4 regions of the Cytobacillus sp. FSL M8-0252 genome follow, and region 3 is predicted to be linked to each of the others. Evidence: a T-box and tRNA genes for the amino acid it is inferred to sense, from the RefSeq annotation. Region 3 holds a T-box; the other regions hold tRNA genes.
The links. The T-box of region 3 lies ahead of serS (serine--tRNA ligase). A T-box ahead of a tRNA ligase gene usually reads a tRNA of that ligase, here a tRNA-Ser.
Positions count from the first base shown of each region.

Region 1: it encodes a tRNA-Ser, which carries the amino acid that the T-box ahead of serS (serine--tRNA ligase) is inferred to sense. The anticodon was not compared.
Region 2: it encodes a tRNA-Ser, which carries the amino acid that the T-box ahead of serS (serine--tRNA ligase) is inferred to sense. The anticodon was not compared.
Region 4: it encodes a tRNA-Ser, which carries the amino acid that the T-box ahead of serS (serine--tRNA ligase) is inferred to sense. The anticodon was not compared.

Region 1 is NZ_JBBOWZ010000001.1:3,968,339-3,973,841, forward strand. Features, by position in the region: gene MKX83_RS20045 (DUF4931 domain-containing protein) at 115-879, opposite strand; gene MKX83_RS20050 (FixH family protein) at 1,076-1,831, opposite strand; tRNA gene MKX83_RS20055 (tRNA-Arg) at 2,135-2,208, opposite strand; tRNA gene MKX83_RS20060 (tRNA-Asn) at 2,224-2,298, opposite strand; tRNA gene MKX83_RS20065 (tRNA-Ile) at 2,309-2,385, opposite strand; tRNA gene MKX83_RS20070 (tRNA-Gly) at 2,393-2,463, opposite strand; tRNA gene MKX83_RS20075 (tRNA-Leu) at 2,481-2,562, opposite strand; tRNA gene MKX83_RS20080 (tRNA-Cys) at 2,567-2,637, opposite strand; tRNA gene MKX83_RS20085 (tRNA-Gln) at 2,642-2,713, opposite strand; tRNA gene MKX83_RS20090 (tRNA-His) at 2,730-2,805, opposite strand; tRNA gene MKX83_RS20095 (tRNA-Trp) at 2,812-2,885, opposite strand; tRNA gene MKX83_RS20100 (tRNA-Tyr) at 2,889-2,972, opposite strand; tRNA gene MKX83_RS20105 (tRNA-Phe) at 2,986-3,061, opposite strand; tRNA gene MKX83_RS20110 (tRNA-Asp) at 3,081-3,157, opposite strand; tRNA gene MKX83_RS20115 (tRNA-Met) at 3,161-3,234, opposite strand; tRNA gene MKX83_RS20120 (tRNA-Ser) at 3,249-3,341, opposite strand; tRNA gene MKX83_RS20125 (tRNA-Met) at 3,358-3,431, opposite strand; tRNA gene MKX83_RS20130 (tRNA-Ala) at 3,458-3,533, opposite strand; tRNA gene MKX83_RS20135 (tRNA-Pro) at 3,547-3,623, opposite strand; tRNA gene MKX83_RS20140 (tRNA-Arg) at 3,632-3,705, opposite strand; tRNA gene MKX83_RS20145 (tRNA-Gly) at 3,709-3,783, opposite strand; tRNA gene MKX83_RS20150 (tRNA-Leu) at 3,807-3,888, opposite strand; tRNA gene MKX83_RS20155 (tRNA-Lys) at 3,898-3,973, opposite strand; tRNA gene MKX83_RS20160 (tRNA-Thr) at 3,988-4,063, opposite strand; tRNA gene MKX83_RS20165 (tRNA-Val) at 4,079-4,154, opposite strand; tRNA gene MKX83_RS20170 (tRNA-Glu) at 4,159-4,233, opposite strand; rRNA gene rrf (5S ribosomal RNA) at 4,264-4,380, opposite strand; rRNA gene MKX83_RS20180 (23S ribosomal RNA) at 4,651-5,503, opposite strand, start outside.
Region 2 is NZ_JBBOWZ010000001.1:525,285-530,787, forward strand. Features, by position in the region: gene MKX83_RS02740 (Tex family protein) at 1-1,367, shown strand, start outside; gene cmpA (cortex morphogenetic protein CmpA) at 1,441-1,560, opposite strand; gene MKX83_RS02750 (SprT family protein) at 1,676-2,131, shown strand; tRNA gene MKX83_RS02755 (tRNA-Asn) at 2,223-2,297, shown strand; tRNA gene MKX83_RS02760 (tRNA-Ser) at 2,302-2,392, shown strand; tRNA gene MKX83_RS02765 (tRNA-Glu) at 2,431-2,502, shown strand; tRNA gene MKX83_RS02770 (tRNA-Asp) at 2,518-2,594, shown strand; tRNA gene MKX83_RS02775 (tRNA-Gln) at 2,606-2,680, shown strand; tRNA gene MKX83_RS02780 (tRNA-Lys) at 2,688-2,760, shown strand; tRNA gene MKX83_RS02785 (tRNA-Leu) at 2,776-2,862, shown strand; tRNA gene MKX83_RS02790 (tRNA-Arg) at 2,928-3,004, shown strand; tRNA gene MKX83_RS02795 (tRNA-Pro) at 3,013-3,089, shown strand; tRNA gene MKX83_RS02800 (tRNA-Gly) at 3,115-3,188, shown strand; rRNA gene MKX83_RS02805 (16S ribosomal RNA) at 3,307-4,855, shown strand; rRNA gene MKX83_RS02810 (23S ribosomal RNA) at 5,182-5,503, shown strand, end outside.
Region 3 is NZ_JBBOWZ010000001.1:14,971-20,473, forward strand. Features, by position in the region: gene MKX83_RS00065 (YaaC family protein) at 1-671, opposite strand, end outside; gene guaB (IMP dehydrogenase) at 785-2,248, shown strand; gene MKX83_RS00075 (D-alanyl-D-alanine carboxypeptidase family protein) at 2,538-3,839, shown strand; T-box leader at 3,902-4,127, shown strand; gene serS (serine--tRNA ligase) at 4,179-5,465, shown strand.
Region 4 is NZ_JBBOWZ010000001.1:3,768,453-3,773,955, reverse strand. Features, by position in the region: rRNA gene MKX83_RS19045 (23S ribosomal RNA) at 1-1,114, shown strand, start outside; rRNA gene rrf (5S ribosomal RNA) at 1,426-1,543, shown strand; tRNA gene MKX83_RS19035 (tRNA-Val) at 1,553-1,628, shown strand; tRNA gene MKX83_RS19030 (tRNA-Thr) at 1,645-1,720, shown strand; tRNA gene MKX83_RS19025 (tRNA-Lys) at 1,735-1,810, shown strand; tRNA gene MKX83_RS19020 (tRNA-Leu) at 1,828-1,912, shown strand; tRNA gene MKX83_RS19015 (tRNA-Gly) at 1,932-2,006, shown strand; tRNA gene MKX83_RS19010 (tRNA-Leu) at 2,013-2,101, shown strand; tRNA gene MKX83_RS19005 (tRNA-Arg) at 2,118-2,191, shown strand; tRNA gene MKX83_RS19000 (tRNA-Pro) at 2,200-2,276, shown strand; tRNA gene MKX83_RS18995 (tRNA-Ala) at 2,300-2,375, shown strand; tRNA gene MKX83_RS18990 (tRNA-Met) at 2,401-2,477, shown strand; tRNA gene MKX83_RS18985 (tRNA-Ile) at 2,491-2,567, shown strand; tRNA gene MKX83_RS18980 (tRNA-Ser) at 2,574-2,666, shown strand; tRNA gene MKX83_RS18975 (tRNA-Met) at 2,680-2,753, shown strand; tRNA gene MKX83_RS18970 (tRNA-Asp) at 2,757-2,833, shown strand; tRNA gene MKX83_RS18965 (tRNA-Phe) at 2,853-2,925, shown strand; tRNA gene MKX83_RS18960 (tRNA-His) at 2,935-3,010, shown strand; tRNA gene MKX83_RS18955 (tRNA-Gly) at 3,013-3,083, shown strand; tRNA gene MKX83_RS18950 (tRNA-Ile) at 3,091-3,167, shown strand; tRNA gene MKX83_RS18945 (tRNA-Asn) at 3,178-3,252, shown strand; tRNA gene MKX83_RS18940 (tRNA-Ser) at 3,256-3,346, shown strand; tRNA gene MKX83_RS18935 (tRNA-Glu) at 3,350-3,421, shown strand; gene glgB (1,4-alpha-glucan branching enzyme) at 3,601-5,490, shown strand; gene MKX83_RS18925 (glucose-1-phosphate adenylyltransferase) at 5,483-5,503, shown strand, end outside.

The DNA of each region.
Region 1 (5,503 bases), 4.0 Mb from region 3:
AACAAAGGCTCTTCATTAAAAATAATCTGTGTACAATACTTCATTATATTTTTTTTAGATGAAAATCACAACAGCTACGTATATTTCTTTTTTGTAACAAAGAAAAAATGCATATTATAATTGTACATATTTACTTTGAATATCCTTCACCATCCACATGATGTTATTAGGTACTTGTGGCAAGAAATATCCGATAAAAAGAGGGCTTGTTACATATCGAGGGACAATTTTTGCAAATATTTCATTCTCGAAATGGTAAAAGAATAGATTATAGCTGTTACATGTAAAAGGAAAATCCCTCAAAATATATTTGGTTGCCATTTGAATATATTTAGCAAACGCTGCGATATCCTTTTTCTGTCCTAATTTAACATTAAATTCATAAAAACCAATACGTGGTTTATTAGATAAAGAAAATTCAGTATCACCATGTTGATCAATTAACTCTCCTACAAAATCGTCAGCCTGCACCTTATTTTGATATACGACATCATATAAACCTACAATTTGCATATGAGGATGAGCAATGCTTCCACCTGAATGAGGACCATGATTCTTGAAAAAAATCACAGATTTATATTTATCACTTTTCTCCATACTTAACCAATTGTCTAAACCAAATGTAATCAATCTGACTAAATGGTTGTCATCATACTGTGAAAGTTCCGTGTCACACTGATCTGTCTCGATTAAGACCGTTTGATGAGCATTTTCTAATACGGGATATTTATTCTCCAACCAAATGATTGGACCATCCTCCGCTATAATCTTCGTCAATTGTTCTCTCTGACAGAACGGACACACTTGTTCTTTATTCCTTATACTATTAGGTTTCTGTTTACCAATGCTTGTATTAAAAAATAAATGAGTATTTGTCATTTGTTATTCTCTCCTGATTTCAATTACTTACTTCTATTATAAAGGGCTTCTTCTTTATAGTGTGAAAGTTTGATTATGATTAGTATAAAATTCATCAATATTAAAGGCAACTTCACTTGCGTAACATGAAAACAAAAGTACATTATTAAATAAGATAAAAAAGATATTTGCATATGCAAATATCTTTCTTCTACTGTTAATTTACTATGACCTCAAATTCACTATGTTCATGTAATCCTTCATCATTTTCTACATGAACGACAATCTTGTATGTTCCATTATCAGTAAATGCATGTGCTGCTGTATACATCCCACTAGTTTCCTCTACTGCATCTACCCATGCCACCTGATGATCATCAATTGACTGAACGATTTCTAACCTCACATTTGCCTCTTCAAGTCCTTGTTCTTCTTTAGTAATATGAATATCAAATGGAGTTTCCTCATTCGTCTTAATATCAGCAGTAGGACTTATATGTATCGCTACATTTCCATCATGCTCATGTGCGCTGTGGCCTTGATTTTCTTCTTCGTTATCTATTTCAGCACTGCCTACCGCCACTTTAACTTTAGGCATAGTGTGCATACTTCTTGCGGTGACATGTGACTGAATATGATAGATAGCATCTTTTTCAAATGTATAGGATGCAACGTACTTGCCATCATTCTCGTGTTCTGCTTCTATTAATTCACCATTATCCTTTTTCCCATCTTCCCACAATTCAAATTTTACTTCATCTGCATCTTCCACAGACTCGTCTCCCTGAGTAACAGTAACTTCCAAGCGTACTTCTTCGTTCCTTTTAATCTGACTTGGTATCGAGATACTGGCATCGATTGCAGCAGGAACTGATCCTTCCCCACCACTAGAGTTTGCATCATTCTCTGCATTTCCACAAGCAGCAAGAAAAATAATCATAATTACAGAAAAGGTTGATATCCACTTCTTCATAAAAAGCCCCTCTTTCTTAAACATCTAATCTTTCTCATCTATATTACTAATAATATGTGTTAGAAAAGTGAAATAATTTGTTAATGAGAGAAATATGTAAAATAAAGAAAATATAGGTATAAAAAAAGATTTATTTGGAGAAACTTCTATTACAAGTGTAAATCCCCCTTTTTAGCTTCCATTCATGGAAGCTTTTTTTTTGTACTTATCTACAAAGCTTTCAACTAGATGCCTAGAAGCTTAATTTAAAATTAATCATACAAAAAAAGCTCATAAACCTTATAGAAGATTTAAGAGCTTTGACGCGCCTTAGAGGATTCGAACCTCTGACCCACAGCTTAGAAGGCTGTTGCTCTATCCAGCTGAGCTAAAGGCGCAAACTAAAATATGTATGGCTCCGCAGGTAGGATTCGAACCTACGACCGTTCGGTTAACAGCCGAATGCTCTACCACTGAGCTACTGCGGAATAATATAAATGGTGGGCCTAAATGGACTCGAACCATCGACCTCACGCTTATCAGGCGTGCGCTCTAACCAGCTGAGCTATAGGCCCCTATTTAAGCGGGTGAAGGGAATCGAACCCTCATCATCAGCTTGGAAGGCTGAGGTTTTACCACTAAACTACACCCGCATTTAAGAACTTCAACATACCGGTGGTCGGGGTCGAACCGACACTCCCGAAGGAACACGATTTTGAGTCGTGCGCGTCTGCCAATTCCGCCACACCGGCATAAAGGCAACACCCGGATTTGAACCGGGGATAAAGGTTTTGCAGACCTCTGCCTTACCACTTGGCTATGCTGCCATAACTGGGCTAGTAGGGTTCGAACCTACGAATGACGGAATCAAAATCCGTTGCCTTACCACTTGGCTATAGCCCAATAAAATGTTTAAAAATGGGGCGGCTGATGGGAATCGAACCCACGAATGTCGGAACCACAATCCGATGCGTTAACCACTTCGCCACAACCGCCATAATTGGCAGGGGTAGTAGGAATCGAACCCACATCAAAGGTTTTGGAGACCTTCGTTTTACCATTAAACTATACCCCTAGATGGTGGAGGGGGGCAGATTCGAACTGCCGAACCCGAAGGAGCGGATTTACAGTCCGCCGCGTTTAGCCACTTCGCTACCCCTCCAAAAAAGACTAAATGGTGGCTCAGGACGGAATCGAACCGCCGACACAAGGATTTTCAGTCCTTTGCTCTACCGACTGAGCTACTGAGCCAAAATAATAAATATGTAAATGGCGGTCCGGACGGGACTCGAACCCGCGACCTCCTGCGTGACAGGCAGGCATTCTAACCAACTGAACTACCGGACCAGATTGCGGGGGCAGGATTTGAACCTGCGACCTTCGGGTTATGAGCCCGACGAGCTACCGGACTGCTCCACCCCGCGATAATAAATATTAATGGCGGAGGAAGAGGGATTCGAACCCCCGCGGGCTTTAACACCCCTGTCGGTTTTCAAGACCGATCCCTTCAGCCAGACTTGGGTATTCCTCCATTAATAAAAAAGCAATAGCGGCGGAGGGGATCGAACCCCCGACCTCACGGGTATGAACCGTACGCTCTAGCCAGCTGAGCTACACCGCCATAAAATATATTGTTAAAAATTAAATTGGTGGAGCCTAGCGGGATCGAACCGCTGACCTCCTGCGTGCAAAGCAGGCGCTCTCCCAGCTGAGCTAAGGCCCCTAAAAAGTATTCGTGGTCGGGAAGACAGGATTCGAACCTGCGACCCCTTGGTCCCAAACCAAGTGCTCTACCAAGCTGAGCTACTTCCCGAAATAAAACGCGCCCGAGAGGAGTCGAACCCCTAACCTTTTGATCCGTAGTCAAACGCTCTATCCAATTGAGCTACGGGCGCATATGGAGCGGAAGACGGGATTCGAACCCGCGACCCTCACCTTGGCAAGGTGATGTTCTACCACTGAACTACTTCCGCAAATATTCATTATAAAATACTAATGCGGGTGAAGGGAGTCGAACCCCCACGCCTTGCGGCGCCAGATCCTAAGTCTGGTGCGTCTGCCAATTCCGCCACACCCGCAAATATAAATGGTGAGCCATGAAGGACTCGAACCTTCGACCCTCTGATTAAAAGTCAGATGCTCTACCAACTGAGCTAATGGCTCGTACAAAGGACGAGTGGTGCCGGCCAGAGGACTTGAACCCCCAACCTACTGATTACAAGTCAGTTGCTCTACCAATTGAGCTAGGCCGGCAAATAAACACAAAAATGGTGGAGGATGACGGGATCGAACCGCCGACCCTCTGCTTGTAAGGCAGATGCTCTCCCAGCTGAGCTAATCCTCCAAAATGGTGACCCCTACGGGATTCGAACCCGTGTTACCGCCGTGAAAGGGCGGTGTCTTAACCGCTTGACCAAGGGGCCAAAAAATAACCCCAAAAATTGGGGTAGTTTGCCCGGCAGCGTCCTACTCTCACAAGGGGACAGCCCCTAACTACCATCGGCGCTGAGAAGCTTAACTTCCGTGTTCGGTATGGGAACGGGTGTGACCTTCTCGCTATCGCCACCGGACTATGAAATTGTAAGGGAATCGTTCCCTCAAAACTAGGTAATGTTGAAGAAGATATTTATGAGTAATCGCCTATGCGTTGCTGATGCGACTACTTACGTAGTGCTGTCTAGCTGCGGCGGCTTGGAGCCGCCCGCATTTCGTATTGTCCAGCTACAGCGCCTAGGTGCTCGAGGTCATAAGTCAAATTTGTCATGAGGTTAAAGAACAAGCTCCTGTCAAATCTGTCTTATGCTTGTCGCACCTGTGCAAGGCGCTTTCGCTTTTCGTTTTTGGTTAAGTCCTCGATCGATTAGTATTAGTCAGCTACATGTGTCGCCACACTTCCACCTCTAACCTATCAACCTGATCATCTTTCAGGGATCTTACTAGCTTGCGCTATGGGAAATCTCATCTCGAGGGGGGCTTCATGCTTAGATGCTTTCAGCACTTATCCCTTCCGCACATAGCTACCCAGCGATGCCTTTGGCAAGACAACTGGTACACCAGCGGTGCGTCCATCCCGGTCCTCTCGTACTAAGGACAGCTCCTCTCAAATTTCCTGCGCCCACGACGGATAGGGACCGAACTGTCTCACGACGTTCTGAACCCAGCTCGCGTACCGCTTTAATGGGCGAACAGCCCAACCCTTGGGACCGACTACAGCCCCAGGATGCGATGAGCCGACATCGAGGTGCCAAACCTCCCCGTCGATGTGGACTCTTGGGGGAGATAAGCCTGTTATCCCCGGGGTAGCTTTTATCCGTTGAGCGATGGCCCTTCCATGCGGAACCACCGGATCACTAAGCCCGACTTTCGTCCCTGCTCGACTTGTAGGTCTCGCAGTCAAGCTCCCTTGTGCCTTTACACTCTACGAATGATTTCCAACCATTCTGAGGGAACCTTTGGGCGCCTCCGTTACTCTTTAGGAGGCGACCGCCCCAGTCAAACTGCCCACCTGACACTGTCTCCCATCCCGATAAGGGATGTGGGTTAGAATTTCAATACAGCCAGGGTAGTATCCCACCGACGCCTCCACCGAAGCTAGCGCTCCGGCTTCTAAGGCTCCTACCTATCCTGTACAAGCTGTACCAAAATTCAATATCAGGCTACAGTAAAGCTCCACGGGGTCTTTCCGTCCTGTCG
Region 2 (5,503 bases), 510 kb from region 3:
TTGTGGAAGAAGCGATTGAAGATGGTTATAAACGCTTAATTCAACCATCAATTGAAAGAGAATTAAGGGCTGAACTAACCGAAAAAGGTGAGGAACAGGCGATTAAAATTTTCTCTGAAAATCTTAAGAATCTCCTTTTACAACCACCACTAAAAGGGAAAGTCGTCCTTGCGGTAGATCCAGCTTATCGTACAGGCTGCAAATTAGCGGTCATTGATGAAACAGGTAAGGTATTAAAGATTGATGTTATCTATCCTCATCCGCCTGTTTCTAAATTAGGTGTAGCCAAAGACAAAGTCCTTTCCATGCTCAAAGCATATGAAGTGAAGATGGTGGCTATAGGTAATGGAACGGCATCAAGAGAGACAGAACAGTTTATTGCTGACTTGCTGAAAGAATTGAATGAAGAAATCTATTATTTAATCGTAAATGAAGCGGGGGCAAGTGTCTATTCCGCATCTGATATTGCACGTGAAGAATTCCCTGACTTTCAAGTTGAAGAAAGAAGCGCTGTTTCAATCGGGAGGAGACTACAAGATCCACTTGCTGAACTAGTAAAAATTGACCCTAAATCAGTTGGTGTCGGTCAATACCAACATGATGTCTCTCAAAAAAGGTTAACGGAATCATTAGATTTTGTTGTCGAGACGGCTGTAAACCAAGTTGGAGTGAATGTGAACACAGCCTCTCCGTCACTATTACAACATGTAGCTGGTTTATCGAAGGCTGTCGCAACGAATATTGTTAAGAAAAGAGAAGAAGAAGGCAAATTTACTAATCGGAAACAATTAAAGAAAATTCCTCGCTTAGGCGCGAAGACGTACGAGCAAGCCATTGGATTCTTGCGAATTGTTGATGGAGAGGAAGCATTAGACAGAACATCGATTCACCCTGAAACCTATGGGGAAGTAAGTAAATTGCTTAAAATGTTAAAGATGAATTCTAACCATTTAGGCTCTGCACAATTAATAGAAGCGTTAAGCCAGTTATCTATAAAAGAAACAGCAGAAGAATTAAATATTGGTGAATTAACGCTCAAGGATATAATTGATGCATTAATGAAACCTGGTCGAGACCCTAGGGATGAATTACCTGCTCCGCTATTAAAGAAAGAAGTATTAAAGCTGGATGATTTGAAGGAAGGGATGGAACTTCAAGGGACCGTCCGAAATGTAGTTGATTTCGGAGCTTTTGTAGATATTGGCGTGAAGCAAGATGGTTTAGTCCATATCTCAAAGCTAAGTAATCGGTTTGTGAAACATCCGTTAGATGTCGTATCTGTTGGTGATGTTGTGACTGTATGGGTCGATTCGGTTGATCAACAAAAAGGCAGAGTAGCGTTAACCATGCTCCAACAAGGTCAATAAATAAGCATAAAAAGCCGTGGGATTTTTCCAACGGCTTTTTATGTAAATCATTGTGGGTTTGAGAAGGAGTTTCCTACGTACCAGAACAATGCTTCTTTCTATAAAAGTACCAGCATTGATTCAATAATTTGATTTGATAACGGTCCTTCTCTAAGAAAGCACGTTTCATTTGGTTCTGTAACCAAACAGGCATGGAATAGCCTCCTTTCTCTCACTTTCCACGGTCCTTTATGCTATGCTAATGTATATCAATTGTATGCGCTTATAGGTTGTCACGTGCTAATTTTATCCTTGAAAGGAGTGAAGAAATGAGTGATAAGGAATTACAAAGGTTAGTTGAAGAGGTATCTTTGAGGTGGTTCGATCTTCCTTTTCGTCATACAGCGAAATTCAATAGTAGATTAAGAACAACCGGAGGACGATATATGCTGTCTGATCACCGCATTGAAATTAATCCGACATATTATCAGCATCTAGGAATGGAAGAATTAGTTGGTATTATTAAACATGAACTATGTCATTACCATCTGCATTTGGCTGGGGCAGGCTATCAACATCGAGATAGTGATTTTCGGAGGCTAATGGCTAAAGTAGGTGCACCAAGGCATTGTTCGTCTTTACCTCAGAAAGTTTCTTACATTATGTATAAATGCAACCAGTGCAATCAACTCTATAGAAGGAAACGTCGAATAAACACAAACAAGTATAGATGTGGCCAATGTATGGGCAAATTAGTGTTAATATCTACTGATAAAAATAATTGAAATTCATGCTTGACTTTTTACATGGTGGTAATTATAATTTAAAGAGTCGATAAGGCAGTGCTTGTTGACTACATATTCTCTTTTAACATATTCCGCAGTAGCTCAGTGGTAGAGCATTCGGCTGTTAACCGAACGGTCGTAGGTTCGAATCCTACCTGCGGAGCCATTTTGGAGAAGTACTCAAGTGGCTGAAGAGGCGCCCCTGCTAAGGGTGTAGGTCGGGCAACTGGCGCGAGGGTTCAAATCCCTCCTTCTCCGCCATTCTTATATACATATTTGTTTTTCTTTTTTTATGTTATGGCCCCTTGGTCAAGCGGTTAAGACACCGCCCTTTCACGGCGGTAACACGGGTTCGAATCCCGTAGGGGTCATCTTTTTAAAGGTTAGGTCCGGTAGTTCAGTTGGTTAGAATGCCTGCCTGTCACGCAGGAGGTCGCGGGTTCGAGTCCCGTCCGGACCGCCATATCTTAATAATGGGCTATAGCCAAGCGGTAAGGCAACGGATTTTGATTCCGTCATTCGCAGGTTCGATCCCTGCTAGCCCAGCCATTTTTATGAGCCATTAGCTCAGTTGGTAGAGCATCTGACTTTTAATCAGAGGGTCGAAGGTTCGAGTCCTTCATGGCTCATCTTAAACAATTTATGCGGTCGTGGCGGAATGGCAGACGCGCTAGGTTGAGGGCCTAGTGGGTGAATAACCCGTGGAGGTTCAAGTCCTCTCGGCCGCACCAAAAAGATTTAAAAAAATACTTGACTCATTAAAATTAGTATGATATTATAATAGAGTTGCTTCAAGGCGCCCGTAGCTCAATTGGATAGAGCGTTTGACTACGGATCAAAAGGTTAGGGGTTCGACTCCTCTCGGGCGCGCCATATACTTACGGGAAGTAGCTCAGCTTGGTAGAGCACTTGGTTTGGGACCAAGGGGTCGCAGGTTCGAATCCTGTCTTCCCGACCATGCAAAACCAACAAATTAATTAAATGCGGGTGTAGTTTAGTGGTAAAACCTCAGCCTTCCAAGCTGATGATGAGGGTTCGATTCCCTTCACCCGCTCCATTACCGAAAAGATTGTTCTTTGAAAACTGAACGAACGTAAAACGTCAAGCGTAATTCTAAAAAAAGCTGATTTATCAGCAACAAAGCACCATAGGTGCAAATGAGCTAATCAAACACTTTATTGGAGAGTTTGATCCTGGCTCAGGACGAACGCTGGCGGCGTGCCTAATACATGCAAGTCGAGCGAATCTGAGGGAGCTTGCTCCCAAAGATTAGCGGCGGACGGGTGAGTAACACGTGGGCAACCTGCCTGTAAGACTGGGATAACTCCGGGAAACCGGGGCTAATACCGGATAATATCTATTTATACATATAATTAGATTGAAAGATGGTTCTGCTATCACTTACAGATGGGCCCGCGGCGCATTAGCTAGTTGGTGAGGTAACGGCTCACCAAGGCGACGATGCGTAGCCGACCTGAGAGGGTGATCGGCCACACTGGGACTGAGACACGGCCCAGACTCCTACGGGAGGCAGCAGTAGGGAATCTTCCGCAATGGACGAAAGTCTGACGGAGCAACGCCGCGTGAGTGATGAAGGTTTTCGGATCGTAAAACTCTGTTGTTAGGGAAGAACAAGTACCGGAGTAACTGCCGGTACCTTGACGGTACCTAACCAGAAAGCCACGGCTAACTACGTGCCAGCAGCCGCGGTAATACGTAGGTGGCAAGCGTTGTCCGGAATTATTGGGCGTAAAGCGCGCGCAGGCGGTTCCTTAAGTCTGATGTGAAAGCCCACGGCTCAACCGTGGAGGGTCATTGGAAACTGGGGAACTTGAGTGCAGAAGAGGAAAGTGGAATTCCAAGTGTAGCGGTGAAATGCGTAGAGATTTGGAGGAACACCAGTGGCGAAGGCGACTTTCTGGTCTGTAACTGACGCTGAGGCGCGAAAGCGTGGGGAGCAAACAGGATTAGATACCCTGGTAGTCCACGCCGTAAACGATGAGTGCTAAGTGTTAGAGGGTTTCCGCCCTTTAGTGCTGCAGCAAACGCATTAAGCACTCCGCCTGGGGAGTACGACCGCAAGGTTGAAACTCAAAGGAATTGACGGGGGCCCGCACAAGCGGTGGAGCATGTGGTTTAATTCGAAGCAACGCGAAGAACCTTACCAGGTCTTGACATCCTCTGACAATCCTAGAGATAGGACTTTCCCCTTCGGGGGACAGAGTGACAGGTGGTGCATGGTTGTCGTCAGCTCGTGTCGTGAGATGTTGGGTTAAGTCCCGCAACGAGCGCAACCCTTGATCTTAGTTGCCAGCATTTAGTTGGGCACTCTAAGGTGACTGCCGGTGACAAACCGGAGGAAGGTGGGGATGACGTCAAATCATCATGCCCCTTATGACCTGGGCTACACACGTGCTACAATGGATGGTACAAAGGGCTGCAAGACCGCGAGGTTTAGCCAATCCCATAAAACCATTCTCAGTTCGGATTGTAGGCTGCAACTCGCCTACATGAAGCCGGAATCGCTAGTAATCGCGGATCAGCATGCCGCGGTGAATACGTTCCCGGGCCTTGTACACACCGCCCGTCACACCACGAGAGTTTGTAACACCCGAAGTCGGTGGGGTAACCTTTTGGAGCCAGCCGCCTAAGGTGGGACAGATGATTGGGGTGAAGTCGTAACAAGGTAGCCGTATCGGAAGGTGCGGCTGGATCACCTCCTTTCTAAGGAATATACGGAATTAACTTGATGTTAGACTGTTCGTTCAGTTTTGAGAGTATAATCTCTCATTTCAATCGTTCTTTGAAAACTAGATAATGTAATGAAGAAGATTACCGAGTAATCGCCACCTTAGTTATTTTCTCTCTATATAATAGTAATAGAGTAGAGATACTAAACTTTTTTTAAAAACACACAACCGTGAGGGTTGTGAGAAGCAAGCAGTTCAAGGAAGCGAGCGAGGAAACACCGGAGTGTGCGTCTTGTGCACATGAGGATGTTGACGAGTGAGCTGACGCCGAAATGCGTAGCTTATCGCAAGCCGAACAATGGTTAAGTTAATAAGGGCGCACGGTGAATGCCTTGGCACTAGGAGCCGATGAAGGACGGGACTAACACCGATATGCTTCGGGGAGCTGTAAGTAAGCTTTGATCCGGAGATTTCCGAATGGGGAAACCCCCTATCCGTTATGGGATAGGATCCATACCTGAATACATAGGGTATGGAAGGCAGACCCGGGGAACTGAAACATCTAAGTACCCGGAGGAAGAGAAAGCAAACGCGATTCCCTGAGTAGCGGCGAGCGAAACGGGATTAGCCCAAACCAAGAGGCTTGCCTCTTGGGGTTGTAGGACATTCTATACGGAGTTAC
Region 3 (5,503 bases):
TGAGGAAATTTTATATGTTCCTTCGTATAGAGAATATCCTTTTTATCCACCTGTAGTTTTTCGGAAAGAAAAGTAGAAAATCTCGATTCAGTCATATGATAATGATTAAGAATGGTTATTGGGACAAAGAAGTTATCTTTTTCTTTTTTTATATCAATAAATGTTTGTTCTTTTTGGATAGACTGAAACATTATTTCCATCTCTGGGATTTGTCTCAATAAATCAACCATATAAAATTTATCACCTTCTAGATGTTTCATATGGAACATTTTTTCTGCCATATATGGAAATAAGCCACTCTTTTGTAGTTTCACTTCATCTTTTAAAAAGAGGTATTGCTGCTTTTTCTTTTTTCTTGTCGAAACACCATGAGCCAGTACGGAGGTCGTATCTGGATAAAGAGGGTCAATAGTTAAAATACAAGCTTTTATTAGATGAACTAGGCCGTAGAAATAAAGAATAGGTTTAATGATTAACGGGGCAGCGGCGGCTTGTTCATAGTAAACCTTACCGTGTTCAATGTAATATATAAACGGATAAGTATTTTCAAAACTCTTTTGTGATGCTTGTTCAATTCCTTCGTTTTGATAACTTTTTTCTAAAAATGCTTTGGTTGTTTCTGTTGAAAAAAAGGGTAAATATGATTGCCAATTGTTGTAAGAATGCTTCAAAATATACAACCTCCAAATAATCTGAAAAATCCAACTTATAGCAGTGTCCTTGACAGTATTTTGTCCAATTGATAACCTACTAATAATATTTTCATGTTCAGGAGGTCAAAAAAATGTGGGAAACTAAATTTGAAAAAGAAGGTTTAACTTTTGATGATGTACTACTTGTCCCTGCTAAATCTGAGGTATTGCCGAAAGATGTCGATTTGTCGGTGAGACTGTCTGAAAAGGTAAAATTGAATGTTCCAATTATCAGTGCTGGTATGGATACAGTAACTGAAGCTGAAATGGCTATTGCAATGGCACGCCAGGGTGGATTAGGTATTATTCACAAAAACATGTCCATTGAGCAACAGGCAGATTTAGTTGATAAAGTAAAACGCTCTGAGAGTGGCGTTATTTCTGATCCGTTTTTCCTTACTCCCGAACAACAAGTGTATGATGCTGAACATTTAATGGGCAAATATCGTATATCAGGTGTTCCAATTGTAAATAATCTTGACGAACAAAAACTTGTTGGTATTATTACAAACCGTGACCTTCGTTTCATTCAAGATTTCTCTATTAAGATCTCTGATGTAATGACGAAAGAAAACTTAGTAACTGCTTCAGTAGGTACAACGCTACAAGAAGCAGAAAAAATTCTGCAAAAGTATAAAATTGAGAAATTACCTCTTGTTGATGATAATGGTGTTTTAAAAGGACTTATTACTATTAAAGATATTGAAAAAGTCATTGAGTTCCCTAACTCAGCGAAAGATGCACAAGGTCGTTTACTTGCTGGTGCAGCAATCGGTATAACAAAAGATACAATGAAAAGATTAGAGTTACTTGTTAAAGCTCAAGTTGATGTAGTAGTAGTCGATACGGCTCACGGCCACTCAGCGGGCGTTATTAATACAGTAAAAGAAATTAAAGACAAATACCCTGACCTGACAGTTGTAGCAGGTAATGTAGCTACTGCTGAAGGTACACGTGCATTGTTTGAAGCTGGAGCTGATGTTGTAAAGGTAGGTATTGGACCTGGATCTATTTGTACAACTCGTGTGGTAGCAGGTGTTGGCGTGCCACAAATTACAGCGGTATATGATTGTGCAACAGAAGCACGTAAACATGGTAAAGCGATTATCGCTGATGGTGGGATTAAGTATTCAGGAGATATCGTGAAAGCATTAGCTTCTGGTGGACATGCAGTTATGCTAGGAAGTATGTTAGCTGGTGTCTCTGAAAGTCCAGGTGAAACTGAAATTTTCCAAGGACGTCAATTTAAAGTTTATCGTGGAATGGGATCCGTTACTTCTATGGAAAAAGGATCAAAGGATCGTTACTTCCAAGAAGATAATAAGAAATTCGTTCCAGAAGGCATTGAAGGACGTATTCCATTTAAAGGTTCATTAGCAGATACGATTTATCAGTTAGTTGGTGGCGTTCGCTCTGGTATGGGTTACTGCGGGGCAGCAAATTTAGAATTCTTAAGAGAAAATGCACAGTTTATCCGTATGACAGGTGCTGGTCTTAAAGAAAGTCACCCACATGATATCCAAATTACGAAAGAAGCACCAAATTATTCATTATAATTTTTTTTAAAAAGTAAGAGGGCTGGTCCTCTTACTTTTTTTTGCCTGGAAAGATATCAGACTTTCGTCATTGTTAGCAAAACGCACAATGTTTTCTCAGGCGGATTGACCTAAGGAATAGAGAAAGAAAAGGGATGTTCATGAAAACGCCAAGATTAGGAAAAGGTTGTTTGTATCCATGAAGGACATCTTATGATAAAATAACAAAAGCTGAAAAAAAAGTTGGAGGGCTTTGGAATTGAGAAGAAAAGGATATCGTAAAGTTGTTGCAAGTTTCTTGGTGTTGATTATGGTGTTAGGCATTCTTCCAAATGTACATAAAGCAAGTGCAAAAGAAGATATACTTAATATTAATGCAGATGCAGCTATTCTAGTAGATGCAGAAACAGGTAGAGTTTTATACGGGAAAAACATTGATAAGGTGCTTGGTATTGCAAGTATGTCAAAAATGATGACCGAGTATCTTTTATTAGAAGCTATTGATGAAGGTCGAGTATCATGGGATCAAGAGTATGCTGTAAGTGAGTACGTTTGGAAAGTGTCTCATGACACAGCGCTTTCGAATGTTCCTCTTAGAAGAGATGGGACATACAGCATTAAGGAATTATTTGAAGCAATGACTATTTATTCCGCAAATGGAGCAACAATTGCCATTGCTGAGACAATTGCTGGATCTGAAAAGAACTTTGTGCAAATGATGAATGAAAAAGCAGAGGAATTAGGGTTAGAAGATTATAAATTCGTCAATTCTTCTGGTTTAAATAACAAGGATTTAAAAGGTTACCATTCGACAGGTAATGAAGATGAAGAAAATGTGATGTCTGCTAGAGCAACAGCTAAACTAGCGACAACGCTCCTCACGGATTTTCCTCAAGTTTTAGAAACAGCAAGCATTCCTAGAAAAACATTTAGAGAAGGCACTGAAGATAAAATTGATATGGAAAATTGGAACTGGATGTTACCTGAACTGGTCTACGGCTATGAAGGTGTAGATGGGTTAAAGACAGGGACAACTGATTTTGCAGGTTCTTCTTTTACAGGAACAGCTGAACGTGATGGAAAAAGATATGTAACAGTTGTTATGAATGCTAAAGGTGGCGGCGATTCTGGTTATAATCAAGCTAGATTCGACGAAACAAAGAAAATGTTTGATTACGCGTTCTCTAATTTTGATAAAAAAGAGATCGTTCCTGCTGGCTATCAAGTGAAAGATAAAGAAAAACTTGCCGTTGAAAAAGGGAAAGAAAATGCAGTAGCGATTGAATCAAAAGAGGCCATTACATTAACTGTTAAAAATGGTGAAGAAGAGAATTATCAACCAAAGCTTGTGATTAATGAAGATTTATTAAATGATCAAGGTCAATTAACAGCTCCTGTAAAAAAAGGTGATGTTGTTGGTTATTTAACGGTTGAAGATAAAGATGGTAATGCGATTGAATTTTTAAATGCTAACCAAACAAGAGTTGATGTCATCGCTTCTGAATCGGTTGAAAAAGCGAACTGGTTCGTTTTATCTATGCGTGGTGTTGGTGGATTCTTTGGAGATGTTTGGGACAGTGTTGCATCTACTGTTAAAGGTTGGTTTTCTTGAATAATGTAGTTGCATTTGGCTTATAATTATAGTAAATTATGTATTACTAATAAGTTGAATAAAAGAAAGCATAAAGAAGGAAGTAGTATCAAGTACACTTTTGCCATAGAGAGCTGGTGGTTGGTGCAAACCAGACAAAAGCACTTGAGAATCCATCCTTTGCGTAGAGCTTGGAACACATTTTTTGTAAGTAAAAGCTCTCGGGTAAACCTCGTTAAAGATTTAAAGTGAAAAGTATGGACTATACTTTTAACTAGGGTGGCAACGCGGGTAACTCTCGTCCCTTTATAGGGGACGGGAGTTTTTTGTTTTCACAAATTGAATATGGAGGGAAAGGCTATGTTAGATATCAAATATTTAAGAGCTAATTTTGCTGAAGTAAAAGAAAAACTAGAAAAACACCGTGGGGAAGATATTTCTGATCTTGAGAAGTTTGAGGATTTGGATGTAAAACGCCGAGAATTACTTGTAAAAACGGAAGAGCTTAAAAGCAAAAGAAATGAAGTATCACAGCAAGTGGCTGTTTTAAAACGAGAGAAAAAAGATGCGGACCAATTAATTGCTGAAATGAGGCAAGTTGGCGACCAAATTAAGGATTTAGACCATGAGTTACGTGAAGTAGAAGCTGAATTAGAGCTTATCTTACTCAGTATTCCAAACATCCCACATGAAAGTGTACCCGTTGGGGAGACAGAGGATGACAATGTCTTAGCTTGGCAATGGGGAGAAGTAAAGGGATTTGATTTTGAATTTAAACCGCATTGGGATATAGCGACTGAGCTTGGAATATTAGATTTTGAACGAGCAGGAAAAGTAACTGGCAGTCGTTTTGTATTTTATAAAGGGTTAGGTGCTAGATTAGAGCGCGCATTGTATAACTTTATGTTGGACCTCCATACAGAAGAACATGGATACGAAGAAGTGCTACCACCATATATGGTTAATCGTGCAAGTATGACAGGTACAGGACAATTACCAAAATTTGAAGAGGATGCATTTTTAATTGAGAGTGAGGATTATTTCCTTATTCCAACGGCAGAGGTACCAATCACGAATATGCATCGCGATGAAATTTTAAGTGCTGATCAATTACCAATTAATTACGCCGCATTTAGTGCGTGCTTCCGTTCTGAAGCTGGATCAGCTGGCCGTGATACGAGAGGTCTTATTCGTCAGCATCAGTTTAATAAGGTTGAGCTTGTGAAGTTTGTTAAACCAGAAGACTCTTATAACGAGTTGGAGAAATTAACAAAAAATGCAGAGAAGGTATTACAACTGCTTGGTTTACCTTATCGCGTCATGAGTATGTGCACTGCTGATTTAGGATTCACAGCTGCGAAGAAGTACGATATTGAAGTATGGATGCCTAGCTACGATAATTATCGAGAAATTTCTTCTTGTAGTAACTTTGAAGCTTTCCAAGCGAGACGTGCAAATATCCGCTTCCGTCGTGATGCTAAAGGTAAGCCGGAGAATGTTCATACATTAAATGGCTCTGGGTTAGCAGTGGGACGTACAGTCGCTGCGATATTAGAAAATTATCAACAAGCTGATGGTAGTGTGGTTATTCCAGAAGTACTTCGCCCTTATATGGGGAATAAAGAAGTGATAAATCCAGCAAAATAAGTAAGATGATAGGGTCTGTTTCTTAGGACAGATCCTAT
Region 4 (5,503 bases), 3.8 Mb from region 3:
AACACAGGTCTCTGCGAAGCCGCAAGGCGAAGTATAGGGGCTGACGCCTGCCCGGTGCTGGAAGGTTAAGAGGAGAGGTTAGCTCACGCGAAGCTTTGAATCGAAGCCCCAGTAAACGGCGGCCGTAACTATAACGGTCCTAAGGTAGCGAAATTCCTTGTCGGGTAAGTTCCGACCCGCACGAAAGGCGTAACGATCTGGGCACTGTCTCAACGAGAGACTCGGTGAAATTATAGTACCTGTGAAGATGCAGGTTACCCGCGACAGGACGGAAAGACCCCGTGGAGCTTTACTGTAGCCTGATATTGAATTTTGGTACAGCTTGTACAGGATAGGTAGGAGCCTTAGAAGCCGGAGCGCTAGCTTCGGTGGAGGCGTCGGTGGGATACTACCCTGGCTGTATTGAAATTCTAACCCACATCCCTTATCGGGATGGGAGACAGTGTCAGGTGGGCAGTTTGACTGGGGCGGTCGCCTCCTAAAGAGTAACGGAGGCGCCCAAAGGTTCCCTCAGAATGGTTGGAAATCATTCGTAGAGTGTAAAGGCACAAGGGAGCTTGACTGCGAGACCTACAAGTCGAGCAGGGACGAAAGTCGGGCTTAGTGATCCGGTGGTTCCGCATGGAAGGGCCATCGCTCAACGGATAAAAGCTACCCCGGGGATAACAGGCTTATCTCCCCCAAGAGTCCACATCGACGGGGAGGTTTGGCACCTCGATGTCGGCTCATCGCATCCTGGGGCTGTAGTCGGTCCCAAGGGTTGGGCTGTTCGCCCATTAAAGCGGTACGCGAGCTGGGTTCAGAACGTCGTGAGACAGTTCGGTCCCTATCCGTCGTGGGCGCAGGAAATTTGAGAGGAGCTGTCCTTAGTACGAGAGGACCGGGATGGACGCACCGCTGGTGTACCAGTTGTCTTGCCAAAGGCATCGCTGGGTAGCTATGTGCGGAAGGGATAAGTGCTGAAAGCATCTAAGCATGAAGCCCCCCTCGAGATGAGATTTCCCATAGCGCAAGCTAGTAAGATCCCTGAAAGATGATCAGGTTGATAGGTTAGAGGTGGAAGTGTGGCGACACATGTAGCTGACTAATACTAATCGATCGAGGACTTAACCAAAAACGAAAAGCGAAAGCGCCTTGCACAGGTGCGACAAGCATAAGACAGATTTGACAGGAGGTTGTTCTTTAACCTCATGACAAATTTGACTTATGACCTCGAGCACCTAGGCGCTGTGGCTGGACAATACGAAATGCGGGCGGCTCCAAGCCGCCGCAGCTAGACAGCACTACGTAAGTAGTCGCATCAGCAACGCATAGGCGATTACTCATAAATATCTTCTTCAACATTACCTAGTTTTCAGAGAATGATTTAAAATTTCTCTTGAAAATATTATTAAAGACGTTATAATAATATATGTCTTTAAAAAGTCCGGTGGCGATAGCGAGAAGGTCACACCCGTTCCCATACCGAACACGGAAGTTAAGCTTCTAAAGCGCCGATGGTAGTTAGGGGCTGTCCCCTTGTGAGAGTAGGACGTTGCCGGGCATACATATTGGAGGATTAGCTCAGCTGGGAGAGCATCTGCCTTACAAGCAGAGGGTCGGCGGTTCGATCCCGTCATCCTCCACCATTTTTTGTGTGTATTTGCCGGCCTAGCTCAATTGGTAGAGCAACTGACTTGTAATCAGTAGGTTGGGGGTTCAAGTCCTCTGGCCGGCACCACTCGTGCTTTGTACGAGCCATTAGCTCAGTTGGTAGAGCATCTGACTTTTAATCAGAGGGTCGAAGGTTCGAGTCCTTCATGGCTCACCATTTGATCATTTTAATATGCGGGTGTGGCGGAATTGGCAGACGCACCAGACTTAGGATCTGGCGCCGCAAGGCGTGGGGGTTCGACTCCCTTCACCCGCACCATTTTTCATTTTAAATATTTGCGGAAGTAGTTCAGTGGTAGAACATCACCTTGCCAAGGTGAGGGTCGCGGGTTCGAATCCCGTCTTCCGCTCCAATATGTGCCGGGGTGGCGGAACTGGCAGACGCACAGGACTTAAAATCCTGCGGTAGGTGACTACCGTACCGGTTCGATTCCGGTCCTCGGCACCATTCTTTTTAAAATTAAGCGCCCGTAGCTCAATTGGATAGAGCGTTTGACTACGGATCAAAAGGTTAGGGGTTCGACTCCTCTCGGGCGCGTTTTGTATCGGGAAGTAGCTCAGCTTGGTAGAGCACTTGGTTTGGGACCAAGGGGTCGCAGGTTCGAATCCTGTCTTCCCGACCACTAGATATACATATATATTTTTAGGGGCCTTAGCTCAGCTGGGAGAGCGCCTGCTTTGCACGCAGGAGGTCAGCGGTTCGATCCCGCTAGGCTCCACCAATTAATTTTATACAATATATTCTATGGCGGTGTAGCTCAGCTGGCTAGAGCGTACGGTTCATACCCGTGAGGTCGGGGGTTCGATCCCCTCCGCCGCTACCATAGATAGAATGATGGACCTTTAGCTCAGCTGGTTAGAGCAGACGGCTCATAACCGTCCGGTCGTAGGTTCGAGTCCTACAAGGTCCACCATTATTCGGAGGAATACCCAAGTCTGGCTGAAGGGATCGGTCTTGAAAACCGACAGGGGTGTTAAAGCCCGCGGGGGTTCGAATCCCTCTTCCTCCGCCATTCATATTATTATCGCGGGGTGGAGCAGTCCGGTAGCTCGTCGGGCTCATAACCCGAAGGTCGCAGGTTCAAATCCTGCCCCCGCAATCTGGTCCGGTAGTTCAGTTGGTTAGAATGCCTGCCTGTCACGCAGGAGGTCGCGGGTTCGAGTCCCGTCCGGACCGCCATTTACATATTTATTATTTTGGCTCAGTAGCTCAGTCGGTAGAGCAAAGGACTGAAAATCCTTGTGTCGGCGGTTCGATTCCGTCCTGAGCCATCTTTTATGGCGGTTGTGGCGAAGTGGTTAACGCATCGGATTGTGGTTCCGACATTCGTGGGTTCGATTCCCATCAGCCGCCCCATTGCGGGTGTAGTTTAGTGGTAAAACCTCAGCCTTCCAAGCTGATGATGAGGGTTCGATTCCCTTCACCCGCTTAAATAGGGGCCTATAGCTCAGCTGGTTAGAGCGCACGCCTGATAAGCGTGAGGTCGATGGTTCGAGTCCATTTAGGCCCACCATTTATATTATTCCGCAGTAGCTCAGTGGTAGAGCATTCGGCTGTTAACCGAACGGTCGTAGGTTCGAATCCTACCTGCGGAGCCATATGGAGAAGTACTCAAGTGGCTGAAGAGGCGCCCCTGCTAAGGGTGTAGGTCGGGCAACCGGCGCGAGGGTTCAAATCCCTCCTTCTCCGCCAGTTGGCCCCTTGGTCAAGCGGTTAAGACACCGCCCTTTCACGGCGGTAACACGGGTTCGAATCCCGTAGGGGTCATAAAAAAGAAGCTGTCAACATAAGTTGACAGTTTCTTTTTTATGTGGCTAACACTTTTTGGATGTTATATTATCTGTCATTAGATGTCAAAATAATTTGAAAAATAACAAGGGATTTTTATACTTAAGACGAATTATTTAAGAAAGAGTAATGTAATACAAGGAGTGGAATGAATTAAGATGAATACAACTGCATACCCCACTGAATTCGAAATGCACTTGTTTCATGAAGGAAGCTTATTTAAGGCATACGAACTGTTTGGATCACACCGTCATAAAGAAGGAGATAATTGGGTTACTTCCTTTACTATCTATGCTCCACATGCCACCTCAATATCATTAGTTGGTTCTTTTAATCATTGGAATGGCGAAGGTTTTTCATTAGATAAAGTAAATAAAGAGGGGATATGGAGAATTCAGCTAGATGGAGATTTAACAGGAGAACTTTATAAATATGCAATTAAGAACAAGGATGAACAAACTTTTTTAAAGGCTGATCCTTTTGCTTTTTGTTCAGAATTACGGCCTAGTACTGCTTCGATTGTTTATTCCTTAGAAGGTTACAAATGGAAGGACCAAGGCTGGCAAAAGGAAAAACAACAAAGGAAAGCATTTTCAGAACCTATGATGATATATGAGATGCACTTAGGTACATGGAAAAAGAGGAATGGCCTTTTATTGACATACAGTGAACTAGCAGAAGAAATCATTCCTTACGTAAAGGAGCATGGTTTTACACATATTGAATTGATGCCTATAATTGAACACCCTTATGATCGTTCATGGGGGTATCAAGGAACAGGCTATTATTCGGCTACTAGTAGATATGGTGAACCAAAAGATTTAATGTTTTTTATTGATCAATGTCATCAAAATAATATTGGTGTTATTTTAGATTGGGTACCAGGACATTTCTGTAGAGATCAACATGGGCTATATTGTTTAGATGGTGAATATGTTTATGAATACGAAACAGAAGCTGATAGGGAAAATTTTGTTTGGGGTACAGCTAATTTTAATTTAAGTAAAACAGAGGTTCATAGTTTCCTCATATCCAATGCTATTTTTTGGATGGAAAAATACCATGTCGATGGATTTAGAATTGATGCAGTATCAAATATCATTTTTTGGCCTAATAACGAGAATAGGGAAAATCCATTTGGTATTCAATTTTTACAGAAATTAAATAAGGCTGTTTTTGCTTATGATCCTTCTATCTTGATGATGGCAGAGGATTCTACAGATTGGCCCCAAGTAACGGCTCCTGTTCACTATGGCGGATTAGGTTTCAGTTATAAATGGAATATGGGGTGGATGAATGATGTATTATCTTATATGGAGAAAGCCCCACATGAACGGCAATACCACCATAATAAAATGACTTTTTCATTAATGTATGCATACTCCGAAAATTTTCTCTTACCGTTATCACATGATGAGGTTGTCCATGGGAAGAAATCCCTGCTAGACAAGATGCCAGGAGATTATTGGCAAAAATTTGCCCAATATCGTTTGCTCTTAGGTTTTATGATGACACATCCAGGTAAAAAGCTGTTATTTATGGGGTTTGAGCTAGGACAATTTGCCGAGTGGAAAGATGAAGCTGAGTTGGATTGGCACTTACTTCAGTATGAAATGCATGCAAAAACGAATCATTATGTGAAGAAGTTAATAAAGTTATATAAGAGATCTAAATCATTATATGAATGGGACCACAGATCAGAAGGTTTTGAGTGGATTGATGCTAATAACCATCAGCAATCCATTTTTTCATTTATTCGTAAAGGAGTAGAAGAACAAGAAATATTAATTGTTGTATGTAACTTTTCCCCTCAAGTATATATGAATTTTCGAATGGGTGTTCCTAAAAATGGGAGTTATAGAGAAGTGTTTAATAGTGATAATAATGAATTTGGTGGCTCCCATTGTATTAATAAACGTGTATTAAATACAAAAAAACTATCCTATCATGGAAAACCATACAGCATCGAAATGACGATACCACCATTCGGTATTTCAGTTTTACGTCCTGTTAGAAAAAGAAAAAGGAGTGATGTTGTAAATGGCTAACAAGAAATGTGTA